Regions from separate parts of the Paenibacillus sp. FSL R7-0048 genome, predicted to be linked through region 1. Evidence: riboswitches for the same ligand, from Rfam matches in the RefSeq annotation. Region 1 holds a riboswitch; each other region holds the start of a gene.
What was found. A riboswitch is a leader RNA that binds a small molecule or an ion and turns the genes downstream of it on or off. The one in region 1 is predicted to bind cyclic di-GMP.
Positions count from the first base shown of each region.

Region 2: another riboswitch for cyclic di-GMP. It lies ahead of NSQ91_RS31100 (NPCBM/NEW2 domain-containing protein); the one in region 1 lies ahead of NSQ91_RS03285 (transglutaminase-like domain-containing protein).
Region 3: another riboswitch for cyclic di-GMP. It lies ahead of NSQ91_RS01975 (anti-repressor SinI family protein); the one in region 1 lies ahead of NSQ91_RS03285 (transglutaminase-like domain-containing protein).
Region 4: another riboswitch for cyclic di-GMP. It lies ahead of NSQ91_RS21760 (thiamine pyrophosphate-binding protein); the one in region 1 lies ahead of NSQ91_RS03285 (transglutaminase-like domain-containing protein).

Region 1 covers NZ_JBBORF010000001.1:754,953-758,382, reverse strand. Annotated here, with positions in the region: rRNA gene NSQ91_RS03290 (16S ribosomal RNA) at 1-649, opposite strand, end outside; gene NSQ91_RS03285 (transglutaminase-like domain-containing protein) at 1,017-1,826, opposite strand; cyclic di-GMP riboswitch class I at 1,840-1,920, opposite strand; cyclic di-GMP riboswitch class I at 1,991-2,073, opposite strand; gene NSQ91_RS03280 (class D sortase) at 2,187-2,852, opposite strand; gene NSQ91_RS03275 (GtrA family protein) at 2,955-3,362, opposite strand; gene NSQ91_RS03270 (glycosyltransferase family 2 protein) at 3,349-3,430, opposite strand, start outside.
Region 2 covers NZ_JBBORF010000001.1:7,031,511-7,034,940, forward strand. Annotated here, with positions in the region: gene NSQ91_RS31100 (NPCBM/NEW2 domain-containing protein) at 1-1,645, opposite strand, end outside; cyclic di-GMP riboswitch class I at 1,904-1,990, opposite strand; gene NSQ91_RS31105 (hypothetical protein) at 2,148-2,720, opposite strand; gene NSQ91_RS31110 (EAL domain-containing protein) at 2,831-3,430, opposite strand, start outside.
Region 3 covers NZ_JBBORF010000001.1:452,448-455,877, reverse strand. Annotated here, with positions in the region: gene sipW (signal peptidase I SipW) at 1-424, shown strand, start outside; gene NSQ91_RS01985 (TasA family protein) at 515-1,123, shown strand; gene NSQ91_RS01980 (helix-turn-helix domain-containing protein) at 1,293-1,622, shown strand; gene NSQ91_RS01975 (anti-repressor SinI family protein) at 1,730-1,885, opposite strand; cyclic di-GMP riboswitch class I at 1,913-1,997, opposite strand; gene NSQ91_RS01970 (2-oxoglutarate dehydrogenase E1 component) at 2,468-3,430, shown strand, end outside.
Region 4 covers NZ_JBBORF010000001.1:4,861,754-4,865,183, reverse strand. Annotated here, with positions in the region: gene NSQ91_RS21765 (carboxymuconolactone decarboxylase family protein) at 201-569, opposite strand; gene NSQ91_RS21760 (thiamine pyrophosphate-binding protein) at 580-2,220, opposite strand; cyclic di-GMP riboswitch class I at 2,376-2,472, opposite strand; gene NSQ91_RS21755 (methyl-accepting chemotaxis protein) at 2,647-3,430, opposite strand, start outside.

The DNA.
Region 1 (3,430 bases):
CAGTGCGACCTCAGGTTGAGCCCAAGGTTTAAACACCAGACTTAAATAGCCGCCTGCGCGCGCTTTACGCCCAATAATTCCGGACAACGCTTGCCCCCTACGTATTACCGCGGCTGCTGGCACGTAGTTAGCCGGGGCTTTCTTCTCAGGTACCGTCACTCCGGTAGCAGTTACTCTACCGGACGTTCTTCCCTGGCAACAGAGCTTTACGATCCGAAAACCTTCATCACTCACGCGGCGTTGCTCCGTCAGGCTTTCGCCCATTGCGGAAGATTCCCTACTGCTGCCTCCCGTAGGAGTCTGGGCCGTGTCTCAGTCCCAGTGTGGCCGTTCACCCTCTCAGGTCGGCTACGCATCGTCGCCTTGGTGGGCCGTTACCCCACCAACTAGCTAATGCGCCGCAGGCCCATCCCTCAGTGACAGATTGCTCCGTCTTTCATTCTTCTCTCAGGAGAAAAAAGAAATTATCCGGTATTAGCTACCGTTTCCGGTAGTTATCCCAGTCTGAAGGGCAGGTTGCCTACGTGTTACTCACCCGTCCGCCGCTAAGTTATTTTGAAAGCAAGCTTTCAAAATAACTCCGCTCGACTTGCATGTATTAGGCACGCCGCCAGCGTTCGTCCTGAGCCAGGATCAAACTCTCCAATTAGTATTGAAAAGAGCGATATGCTCATTTTGAAACATCTGACGAGAAAATTAATTCTCTAATTTTGGATTTCACTTACGTGATTTCCTACTCACTCGTTGTTCAGTTTTCAAAGATCAAGTTCTCGTTGGCGCCGTTTAATGTCTCAGCAGCAACTCTTATAATATATCATGTTGTTTTCAGAAATGCAAGCTTTATTTTTCGAAGCTTTTTATCAGCCTCGTCTATATCGCCTGTACGCTGTCTAACAACGCTTACCTATAATACCCCAACTATTAATAGAAAAGCAACCCCTAATATAAAAATAAACAACTGGCTTAATAATTAAGCCAGTTGTTTATTTAATAGAGTTATGTTTCTAGCGACGAACTTAATAGTATTTTGCCGCAGTATATTTGCTTGAGGCTTTAATTAAATCGGTTTTCTTATCACTCTTTGCAAGTCCTGCATCCACTGTAGTATCAATGGTAACCCACTTCCCATTAAGCAACACTTCGTTCCATGCATGATATTGCGTAACGTAGCTTGTATTTCCCATTACCAACTTAGCAGGAACATCTACACTCCGCAGCATTGCGGCAAAAAGAGAAGCGTAATCATAGCAAATCCCTTTTTTAGTAGTCAATGTCTTATCGATGCTTGGAATATAATCAGTAGTTACACTATTAGCAAGAGAGTAATCATATTGTACATTCGCAACTACATAGTTATAGATCGCTTTAACTTTCTCTTCGTCTGTTGTTTTGCCTTGTACTAATTGTTTAGCTTTGACAATCGCTTTATCAGAAGAACTCCATTTCACATTCTGTACGGAGCCCAAATATACGGAATTCGAATCACTCATGGTTACGTCTACTACTTCGGAATATAACGCTTTGTATTTATTGCCGGTTGTATTCTCCAGAACAGAAACCTTATAAGTCCCATTTCCTTGTTGCAAAGGGAAGTCCTCAGCTTGTCCAGAAGCATACAAGTTATATGTATAGCTGCTGTTATCTTTGGTGATCATGAGTTTGATTCTTTTATCTTTCGGAATATCATAGTTAATACCAATAACACCTTGAGCCACTTTGGATGTAATCAACCAGCTGGCATCTGCACTTGCAGCTTGAGCTGTACTTACCGGAACTGAAGTCATTAGGACGAACAACGCCACCAGCATAAAATAAACCTTTTTCACGGATAAAACTCCTTTCGGTAGCTGGCTGCCATCCTTTCGGGAAGGCCCTTTAGCTTTGCGTCCCTACCTTTCGATAGGTTTGCCGTTATCGTATAAGCTCTATCTGTTCTAGCTTTACTAGATATAATTGATAGAATCCATTTGAAACAAAAAAAGCCTCTTCATTCGGTAGCTGGCTGCCATCCTTTCGGGAAAAGGCCCTTTAGCTTTGCGTCCCTACCTTTCGGAAGGTTTGCCGTTATCGTGTTTAGCTTTCATAGTATAATACTATCATATTTATAGTTGTGAACAAGACCTAATTTACTAGATTACCCATTATTTTATAAATATCTCCCGGTATTTGTGTTTTCTTGTCATTCACTATTCTCCTTTTGTTAATTTGGCATGAACAATCAGCCGATGCGTTGGATTCACTAGCGGATCACATGTAATCAGAGTAAGAATCTTATCCTTGTCATTCCCGTCAAGAACGGAGACATCACTCGGATCTACAACAGAAATATCATACACCTCATAGTTAAACACCTGATCACTAGTCTTTACCGTGATGACATCCCCCACAACAACCTCATTCAATCTGTTAAACAAACGACCCGTAGTTCGAGCCCGATGCGCCGCGATTGCAGCATTCCCGATCTCTCCAAGGGGTGCCGTTTCTTTCATATGGGCTGCAGCATGTTTCATATTAGCTTTTGTAGCCCCTTCTAATACAGGCAGCTTCAAATCAATCTTATCGATTTCAATTAGTGCGATTACTTTGCCACCGACTTCAATCTCCGGTTCAGGCTTTTCTGTCTCTTGGGGTTGGGGCTGTGCCTGGGCATCCAGAACCGATTCCTCTGCTAACAGCTGAGTAACTTCAGCATACCTGCTCCTCAGATCTGACTGGGGAGTACTATCGGCAGTGCTTAGTTCAGCCGCTTCTAATAACTTCTCCTGCTGCCTGTCGTTGTACCACTCGTTAGCTGTCGGATATAACATGATAAGTATCCCAGCCAGTATGAGTAGATAGGAGAATTTACGCAATGTTATTCACCTCCGTATATTGTTTCTATGGTTATATACAAATCAAGCAGAAACAGCTACTTGCCTTTAAGCATAGCAACTCCTTCTGCCTGAAATTAATGTTTAAAATACCCATTTACGACTTCCAAAGAAATTGATGATCACCGTGATAAAGGTAACCAGCACCTTGGAGATCAAGACTTGAATACCTAGTTTGTCTGTCAACAGATGCATTAACAGCAGTGATATTCCGAGCACTACCAGATTCAGCACGATAAACTTGACCAGCTGTACGCGGTCGAAGCCTTCTTTATTCCCCCGGTTGCGATCACGAAAGGTAACTTTTTTATTCAAAATAAAGCTATTCGCCGTGCCTGCACTATAGGAGATCACCTGCGCCAATGCGTATACCATCCCTAGTGAATTCAACAATGTGAAAATCACAAAATCAATAAGCGTATTGAGCAAACCTACGGCATTAAATTTGAGGAACTGTATGAATGCAGCGCGCAAGTTCTTATCTGACATCATTGTGGTCCTTCCGGCGGTCCAGTTGTTCTTCGTTCTGGTAGCCTTTAGTCTCACTAACAATATATAGC
Region 2 (3,430 bases), 6.3 Mb from region 1:
TATCGTTAGAAGCTGCATCCACATAAACGTTGATCGTATCTCCAGGCATTGCAACGAGACCTGTAGGCTGGTTGTTCGTACCAAAACCAATTCTCAGGTTTTCCTGCGCATGCTTTTTCATATCTCCACGTTGTTCCGCCTCAATGATGGTGCCTTCGGTTTGAACTTCACCATTCACTAGCTTCTTAGCTAAATCCAAAGAATCTTTCAGGATTGGATAGAGCGGATGTACTTTTGCCGCTTCCTCTAGTGCATTGATTTTTGCAACGTTATTATAAGCAGGCACAACCGCACTCATCGTTCCATCTGTGAAAATACCATTTACAGCTTCGCTTACTTTATCTTCTGTATAAAATCTAAATTCAGCCGCAAAAGGTCTGTTGATATTAGCTTTTGTGAACTTAAATTTTAATCTTTTAAACTTCGTCGGTTCGAATTTAAATTCCAGAAAGTCATTGGTACTAATCGCGGTTCCGCTAGATACAAGTTGGAAGGTCTCTCCTTTACTCGTCTCTGATGCATAGATTTCAAAAGCCTCTGGGAATCCTTTGCGGTTATCTCTAGCCAAAAAAGCTACTCTGTCCAGCACTTCCGCTTGCGCTAGTTCAAACACAACTTCATTCGTGAAGCTTGCATCATTGTTTTTGTTCGTTTCCCAATGCGTAGTGGGCTGGTCATCCAGCATATATTCAGGCTTCGTACCTGAGTAGCTTCCACCGTTCACCGTTACTTTTGATACGTTTGCATTCGGCATTCTATAAGCTTGGCTATAGGCATTTTCATAGGCTGTTCCATACCCTTTTAGCTTCGAAACCTTGGCTGCCGTTGCCTCTACCTGATGGTTCTCCAAAAGGATCTTTGCATTCTCTATCTCTTCTTTAAACTGCGCATACAGTGGATGTGCCTGCACTTCATTCTCTAAAGCTGTTAATTTCTCTGTCGTATTAAAGGCAGCACTAACTTGGCTCAAGGTATCATCTGTAAATAAATTTTTCATTTTAGCAGAGACACTATCCTCTTTATAAAAAGAAAACTCAGCCGCACTCGCCCAATCTTGGTTCGCTTTTTTGAAGACAAATTTAAGTCTCTTAAAAGCCGTAGGTGCGAACTGAATCTCCACTACATCACCGGTTGAGCCTGTATACTCTCCAGAAGACACGAGCGTAAAATCACCCCCATCGGTAGTGGAACCATAGATCTCAAATTCTTGAGCAAAACCTTTACCTTTCGCACCGGATTGCCTAGCCGCGTATACCATTCTATTTAATTCAGTGGACTCATTGAAAACAAACACAACCTCATTCGTAAACGTTGAACTATTCGGTTTGCCAGTCTCCCAATGCGTGCTCATATCCCCATCCATAGCCTTAGCTATAGGCGAGCCTGAGTAGTTGCCACCGTTATTTGTGATGGATTTAATATTTGCTGGATTCATTCTAAAAACCTCATTATAGGCATTTAGAGCATCCTTGCCGTACAGCTCAAACGGAATAACCGAAGCGTTGCTTAATAAGTTAACCTTACTTTGCGCCACTGTTTTTGTTACATTTACCTTGCTTGCCTCACTTGCTAAAGCATAACCTGCCTCACACGAAAAACTGGCCAACATGGCCGCCGATGTAGCGATCGCAATCATTTTCTTCATCTCTTCTTACCCCCAGATGTCATATGAATCTCTCCAGTGCCCAAAAATGGGCACAAAAAAAACTACCCCAAAAGAGTAGCTTGATTGCGTATAAAGTCGCCTAAAAATTAAGACTTAATTTTTATTAAACCTTAACAAGCATAAACGCCTTCGGCGTCCTTATAAGGACGGTAAGCGTTTAAGCGAGAAATATAAGATATTAAGTATAGTTTTATAACTTATACTTTCTTATATTTTAACAAAAAGCGTTACACACTCTTTGGCAGCTGGCTGACAATAGTTATGATAACCTTAGTCCCTATAGCTTTGCGTCCCTACATTTCCATAGGTTTGCCTATGAAGTTTCGAATACATTCAAAGAGTAACATAAGCCTAGATCGGATCGCATGATTAATTGGTATGAAATGAGTATAGGTAATTGCAATTAGTTTTTCTTATGTGATAGATATTATTTATCGACTATCCCGGAAGAGAAGGGCATCCTTTAGGACTGTAGGTCTACTTAACTCTCCGATCCAAACAAACCCCGGAACCAATTCCACACATCGCCCGTGACGGGAATTAATCCGAAACCATGTTCGCCAACTGCGATTACACCATATGCCCATTGTCCGATAGCTATGGCACCCCCAGCGATCCTGCCTATCGCTATCGCACCAAACGCCGTATCCCCTATGGCGATGGCCCCCAACGCTTTTTCCGCGATTGCGATCGCTCCTACAGCCACGCCTGCAATCGCAATCGCTCCCACTGCGAAGCCAAGCCAGCTAAGTGCTATTGCTCCGATCGCTAACCACATTCCCAGTGATATTGCTCCTAAGGATAATACGCCCACGCTTATCGCACCTATGGAAATCAATCCGACAGCTACATCTCCAATAGCGATTAATCCAACGGCTGTCTTCACACGGGGTTTACCTCCACGACCATACGCTTGACCTGAGTATCGCCCTAGATTACTGCGAATACTGATGACCGGAAATGAGGGAGAAGGCCATTGATAATCAATCTCTCGTCCATCAAAGCCCCTAGAATCTGCCCAGCGCGTTACAAATTGATGCCATTTCATATCCATCCCGTCCCCCTTTTCAAATTACCTAAATTATACAACCCCGGGGGTTGGCTGTACTCAGACTCTGACCTGAAATTCATCTCATCCTCTGGACGGATATATACTCATTAGGATTACTGTTTGGGAATAGGATCAGGCTTTCCAAATAAATAACCCTGAAACAACTGATAACCACTCTGCTTAAGCCATTCAAAGTCCTCTCTAAACTCCACACCTTCTGCTAAAGGAACGGATTGGATTTCTAAAGCTTTTTCTAAAAATTGCTTTGCTATTTTCTGTTTGTTCAGATCGCTGGACACACCCTGAACATATTTCATATCCAGCTTCATGTAATGGGGTTTAAGCTCCAATAACATCTCGATCGTGCTGAAGCCCTCACCAACATCATCTAAAGCGTATTCAAATCCCCGATCCTTGTAATATGTCAAAATAGCTTTCAAATGAGCGAGATCATCCACTTTCTCCGTCTCAACAACTTCAAAGACAAAAAGAGAAGGATCGACGCCTAATTGATTGGCCAGTTCAACGGTTGATCTTAAGCAGAACTCTGGAGCGTAGATCGACGTTGGGATAAAATTAATAAACGTTTTTTTATTTAAGGGTGCAGCATATTTTACAGCCGTCATTCTACATAACCGGTCTAAAGCATATACACGCCCACGATTCCGTGCCGCCGCAAAAATCTCATTAGGATAGATAAGAGATCCGTCTTC
Region 3 (3,430 bases), 300 kb from region 1:
GACAGGCTCAATTGTCGCATTAAAACCCGGAGGGGATATGAATCGTTTCAAACCAGGCGATGTCATCACCTTTAGGAATGAAGATAATCTGCTCATTACTCACCGGATTGTAGAAGCGACCGTCAATAACGCTACTGGTGAAGCTGTTTATCGCACTAAAGGCGATAACAACGACGCGCCCGACATGAACCCTACCAGTTCTGTGAATGTTGTAGCTCAGTATACCGGGGTCACTGTACCCTATGTCGGTTACGCTATGAATTTCGCGGTTTCCAAAGCTGGAAGTGTAGTCCTCATGATCGTGCCTGGCTTGATGCTTCTGCTCTATGCTCTGTATACCTCTTGGAAGGCTGTAGCTGCATTAGAAAAGAAAAATGCTGCCCTACTGCCAGCCTCACCGCCCCCAACAGAAACACAGCCCTAAGTTGATTGTCCACTTCCGCTTACGAACCGGAAGATACAATATATAAATTTTATAAAAAATTCAAACACAAATTTGAGGAGGAATTTTATTATGGGTATCAAGAAAACATTGGGTCTTGGCGTAGCATCTGCAGCACTGGGTTTATCATTAATCGGCGGAGGAACCTTCGCATACTTTAGCGACACTGCGCAAAGCACAGCTACATTCGCAGCGGGCACGCTCGATCTGAACTCCGACCCTTCTGTCATCGTTAATATTCCTAACCTGAAACCAGGTGATACGGTAACTAAATCCTTCAAATTGAAAAACGATGGTTCGCTCGATATCGGATCTATTATTCTGAATACATCGACTCAAATCACGGATGCTAAAGGAGATAACTACCTGGATTTAGCCGAGTTCATTAAAGTTAAATTCCTTAGAAATAATGATAAAGGAGTACCTATCGTCTCTCCTGAAAATGTAGTTTATGAGACTACACTTGCTGCTTTAAAAAGTCAGCATCCGGATCTCGTAAAAAATACAGGTTGGGATCAACTCTTTACCGAAGCATCCGGTATTAAAGCCGGTACCAACGACAGCTTCTCCGTCCAATTCGAATTTGTGGAAAATAACCAAGATCAAAATATTTTCCAAGGCGATAGCTTAACACTGACTTGGGATTTCGTAGCTAAACAAGGTGCGAAAAAAGACTACTAAGATCAATAAAGTAATTTAATAAAATACTCGAAGAGCAGCAGATCCTGAATCCGGCCACGGATAAGCAGATTGCTGCTCTTCTCTTTACAATAAACTTTGTCCGATTTATTGATATTTGCTATACTAATAACAAAAATTACGGAGGGGCGTCAGCATAGTGCCACAGAATATGGGCCAACGTATCCAGCAGCTCCGCCTAGACAAGGGTTTCTCCCTATCTGAGCTTGCGGACAGAGCAGATGTGGCTAAGTCGTATCTTAGCAACGTGGAGAGAAACATCCAATCCAATCCATCCATCCAGTTTATCGAAAAAATCGCTGACGCGCTTCAGGTATCCATTCATGCCCTACTCTATGGAGAACCCAATGATGCAGAGGAATCACATTTAGATTCGGAATGGTTCCGATTGGTGCAGGAAGCTATGGACTCAGGCATTAGCAAACGCGAATTCAAAGAATTTCTGGACTATCAGAAATGGAAGCTCGATCAAAAGGATTAATACTTCCTACTAATCTGGTACGATCCTCTCTTCTACTAAATCATATCGAAAAAGGACACAGCGAAGAACCGCTGTGCCCTTTTTCGATATGTAACCCCTCTAATGTATTACTGCACGATCTGCACAGTTTTCTCATGAAAGAACTGGCGGATTTCATCTGCCTTAATGCCAGCCTTCTTAGCTGCTAATAATAAATGTACCCACTCTTGATCCAGATCAATAAACTGCTGTTCTCTGTTGCTACCCTGGTTGGACTTTTCCAAAAAATCTCCCCCTAAGATTTTACGTCCCCAGGCAATCCGGCTGTCATAGTATCTCTACCTTAGACCCGCGACTTTGTGCCCCTGCCTTTCGGCAAGTTTACCTTTTACTGGACCCTTTTCACGAAAGGATCTGCTTAAAAAACTATAAAATTACTATCTGCAATAACATTATACAAAAAGAAAGCGGAAAAGTGTGTCGATTCCTGGTTACTTTCTATTTTAAAAACGAAAAATAAAAGATTTTTTTTCAAAGATCTTGTCCGATTATCACGATACTCGTCCGTTACATAAAATAAATTGTACTAGCAAAATAAATATTTACTGACCTAATAGTTAAAAATAAGGATAATAGAATCATTTTAATAGGCCTTTAGAATGGGTAATGAGAAGAAACACCCTTCTTTTCATTAGAACAAGCTAACCCATACCATTTTGCGAACGTATTGGACGAAAGAATGAATTGATTACAGTGGCCGAAAGTAGCACAATAAGATGAGAAATGAAACCGCAATCATCACAGCTCCAGTAAGCGTTGACACAAAATGTCACGTATGGAGTTCATCCGTTAAGGAGGATGTATTCATGGCAGCCAAAGAGCCCTATAACGAATCCATTTGGAGTAAGTATTACGGACCCAATTTAGGCTACATTCAAGAAAGATATGAACAGTTTGTGAAAGATCCCTCCACCGTAGAAAATAATTATCGCGAGCTTTTTACAAATTCGGGACCTCCTCCCCTAACTCCGGATAGCGAACCGGCTCCTCAGCCGCGCATCTCGGGAGACACCGAATGGCTTAGAAAAGCAGTAAGAGCTTCCAAGCTAATCGCCAATATTCGTATATATGGCCATATGGCCGCTGAAATTGATCCGCTGGTACGCGATCAGAATCCCATGGCAAAATATCTTGAGCTTGAAACCTATGGGCTGACCCGCGAAGACCTGATCGCACTGCCTGCCACGCTTATATGGGAAAATGCGCCGAATGATGTGCATACCGGATGGGATGCCGTGCAACGTATGCGTCAGGCATACACCAAGACTATCGCCTATGAATTCGGGCATGTGCATGAAGAAAAAGAACTGCAATGGCTAAATAGACAGGCAGAATCCACCAGCTCACCAGCACCCCTAAATAATACAGAACGCAAAGAGCTCCTGAACCGCCTGATTCAGGTAGAGCAATTTGAAACCTTCCTCCACAAGACTTTTGTAGGTCAGAAGCGTTTCAGTCTTGAAGGCAATGATGCTCTTGTGCCGATGTTAGATGAAATCGTACGTGCTGCTGCACATGACGGTGCGGAGCATATTTTGATGGGCATGGCGCATCGCGGCCGCCTCAACGTTCTTGCACATATTTTGGGCAAACCTTATGATATCATATTTTCAGAGTTTCATCATTCTCCGAACAAGGAGCTTTTCCCTTCCGAAGGCTCCACAGGCATTAACTATGGTTGGACAGGTGATGTGAAATACCATCTCGGTGCAGACCGTGCTGTCCGTGAAGGAGAAACCGTACGCACAAGAATAACACTAGCGAATAAC
Region 4 (3,430 bases), 4.1 Mb from region 1:
AATCTCTCCCATAGATTGAATTTGTCCAAAACAGTTCGACTGCAATATCCAGCCATGTATATCCATTTAGCTGTTTTATAAAAGTCAAAATTCGACACTATACAGCAAGTAATGGGATATTCCGACTCTATTATAGGCATATTTTTCAAGTGTATGCAATAATAAAGTCGAATTTTGTATATTGTTGTCGAACTGTTGGGTTATTGGATTTCTTCTATGGTTGCAAGCAGGATATTAAAAGCTGTGATGATTCTAGGTGCCCCTATAACGGGTACTAAGTGTAATAGAATACCTTTAAGCTGTTCTACGGTAACTCCAACACGAAGGGCCATGACATAATGAACGCCCAACTGTTCGAATTGACCCATTGAAATTAAAGATGAAATGACTGCGATTTCCTTCCAGTCAGGGGCTATAGTATTACGTTGAAAAATATCGCCATAGGCATTCCCCATAATAAATTCAGCCAAGTCAGGGAAGTGGTCTTTAATTGGAGCTAGTGCTTTTGCGCCATAGTCTCCTGATAGATTCGTGAAGTGGTTGAGACCACTGTTGATATTTTCCTTCATGGTTAGCCTCCTAGTTTAGGTTCAAAGTACGGTGTGCAGTCGGAGGGACTTCATCACGGTCTGTTAGTAGTTCAATAACGGCAACATGGTTTAGAGCTACCGCATCTTTAATTGCAGCTGTGAATTCATCCACAGTCTCACATTTGTAGCCTTTAGCACCTAGAGATTCAGCGAATTTTACGGCGTCCATTGGTACTTCATATAGAGTTCCATCGATACGACCTGTGGTTTTCTCCATACCCTTAAGAGCCATATCTAGTTGCTTATTATTGACCACGATAAAGATGACAGGGATATCTTTGCAGACAGCGGTGTTAATCTCAGCGCCGAGCATCATGAAACAACCATCACCTGTAATGCAGAGGACAGTTTCTTCAGGAGCAGCAACTTTTGCACCAATAGCCATGCCGATCGAATTACCCATGCAAGCAAAATACGCATCAAAAACAAAGCTGCCCGGTTTCTTAACCTTGTACCATTTTGCAGCGTGGAATCCATGACTTCCATCATCAACGAAAATTGAATTATTATAAGGGATCAAATCACTTAAAGTGCTCATTACCGAAGCAAGGGAAAGATTCTTGAGGGTTGGAAGCTCTTCTGAATAATCCGCATCGGCCAAAGCCTCACGTTTGGTGATTGTGTTTGGGTCAATATGATTTAGGCAGTGCACCAAATTATCGCGCAGGTCCCCAGTGACCGGTATCGTTTTGGACAATAGTATTTTTCCGACAAAGGTTGGATCAATATCAAATTGAATTAAAGTTGCTGGATGATTCTCCCGTTTAAGATTACAGATGGTCATATCACTTAAACGTGATCCAAGCACTATAAATAAATCGCTTTTATTCAATAAATCGTCCCCGTGGGTCGAACCGCCAACGCCAATAGGACCATGATAGAGTGGGTGATCCCAGACTATAGCCCCTTTTCCACCAGGAGATGTTACTACAGGAATATTAAAAGTTTCTGCGAGTTGAACAAGCTCTTTATGTGCTCCGGAGCGGTTAATTCCTTTACCCGCAATAATCAAAGGATTCTTAGCAGCTTGAATAGCATCGATGACTCTATCGATATTAGCTTGACTAATTAGAGACTCTCTTTCTGGGATTACTATATTGCATTCTTCCAATACTTCAGTTTGTACATCAAAAGGAATACAAAGATGAACAGGACCCCGTTTGGTCAGGGCCACAGAAATCGCATGATTAAAAATAGTACCAAAGTGATCCCCACGTTCAACCAATTTACTGAACAAGGTGGCAGGTCTGAACATATCAGCTAAATCAGCCAGAAAAGAGGTGGAGTCCTGACATTGAGGAATTCCAAGCTCTGTAATGGATTGGTGGCCGGTAATAAATAGGACAGGTAGGTTGTTAGCTTTCGCATGTGCTGCTGCTGTAAGCAGGTTAGTTCCCCCAGGACCCGAAGTACCAAATGCTACGCCTAGGTTACCCGTTTTCAGCGCATACCCTGCTGCTTCGAATCCGGAGCTTGCTTCATGTCTGCCGGGAATAAATTCAATACCGTAATCCACCATCTTTAGAACTATTGGACAAATGGATTTGCCAATGATCCCAAAAGAATGGGTGACTCCAAGGTTACGTAGTGCTTCCGCCATGTAATCTGCGACTGTCTTCAAAAGAAACACCTCACAAGTTTTTTGATATATATTAGTTATTAATCTACCGGATAGATACGATAGATCAATATACTCAAAAAGTAAAAACCTGTGCTCTATAGTAAGCACAGGTTGGTGGCATAAGGCGCCGCTAAGACTGAACAATAGTTCAGCCGTCCTGGTTCCTCTGCAACCTGGCAATCATGGCCTCAAACGAAAAAATGAGGCTGTAGATCCATGGTTTTGCGTCATCCTCTTTCGAGGATTTTGCCAATATTAATTTATAGTTGATAAGAATAATTTTCCTTTACAATATATTCCTCATTAATTTTTGTCAACATAATCCGCTAAAAAAACTCGAAATTTGACGAAAGTCTTGTCCAAGAGATGAAGTTTTGCCTCGCGAAAAAAACTGCCACCTAAGACTCAGCTTAGGTGGCAGTTGATAGTTTTGAACTAGAATTTAAAGATATGAATGGTTTTTTGCAGATTAAATACGGCCTGGGTCATTTTTTCCGTTTCTTCTGCAACAGACTGCAGGGCATTAATCTGTTCATTCATAGCCGCCGATACCTCTTCCGTGCCAGCAGCAGTTTCTTCGGTGATTGCTGAGATATTCTCAATTGCACTGGAAATTTTCAAGGCACTTTCTAGCATAAGATCACTCTCCGCAGAGAATGAAGAGATTTGCTCGGTAATGTACTGCACGCTTTGTACAATTTGTGCGAAAATATGGGCAGATTGAGTGATCATTTCATTCTGAACCTGCACAACCTCTTCATTGATGGCAATATTATCGATGGCTTGTTTAATATCTGACTCAATGCTGCGGACCAAGCCGAATACTTCTTTTGTGGATGCCGTAGATTCTTCAGCAAGCTTGCGGACCTCTTGAGCTACAACGGCAAAACCCCGACCATGCTCTCCGGCACGAGCAGCTTCGATGGAGGCATTCAGTGACAGCAGGTTGGTCTGCTCAGCGATCTCTGTGATGGTCTTGGTGATCATCGTAATCCCGCGGGCATTTTGTGAGAGAGCTTCAATAGTATCAGCCACTTTTTGTGTAGCCTCTATGTTTTTACGCATGCCTTCAGCCTGTGTATCTACGGATTGGCGCCCTTGCTCAACAAGTTCTAAGGTATGTATTGAACGTCTGTTCATTTCTTTGGTGGAGTTCGTATAATTGGATACTTTGGTCTCAATGTCTTTAATGGATTCTGTCATATCAGCGATATCCGTA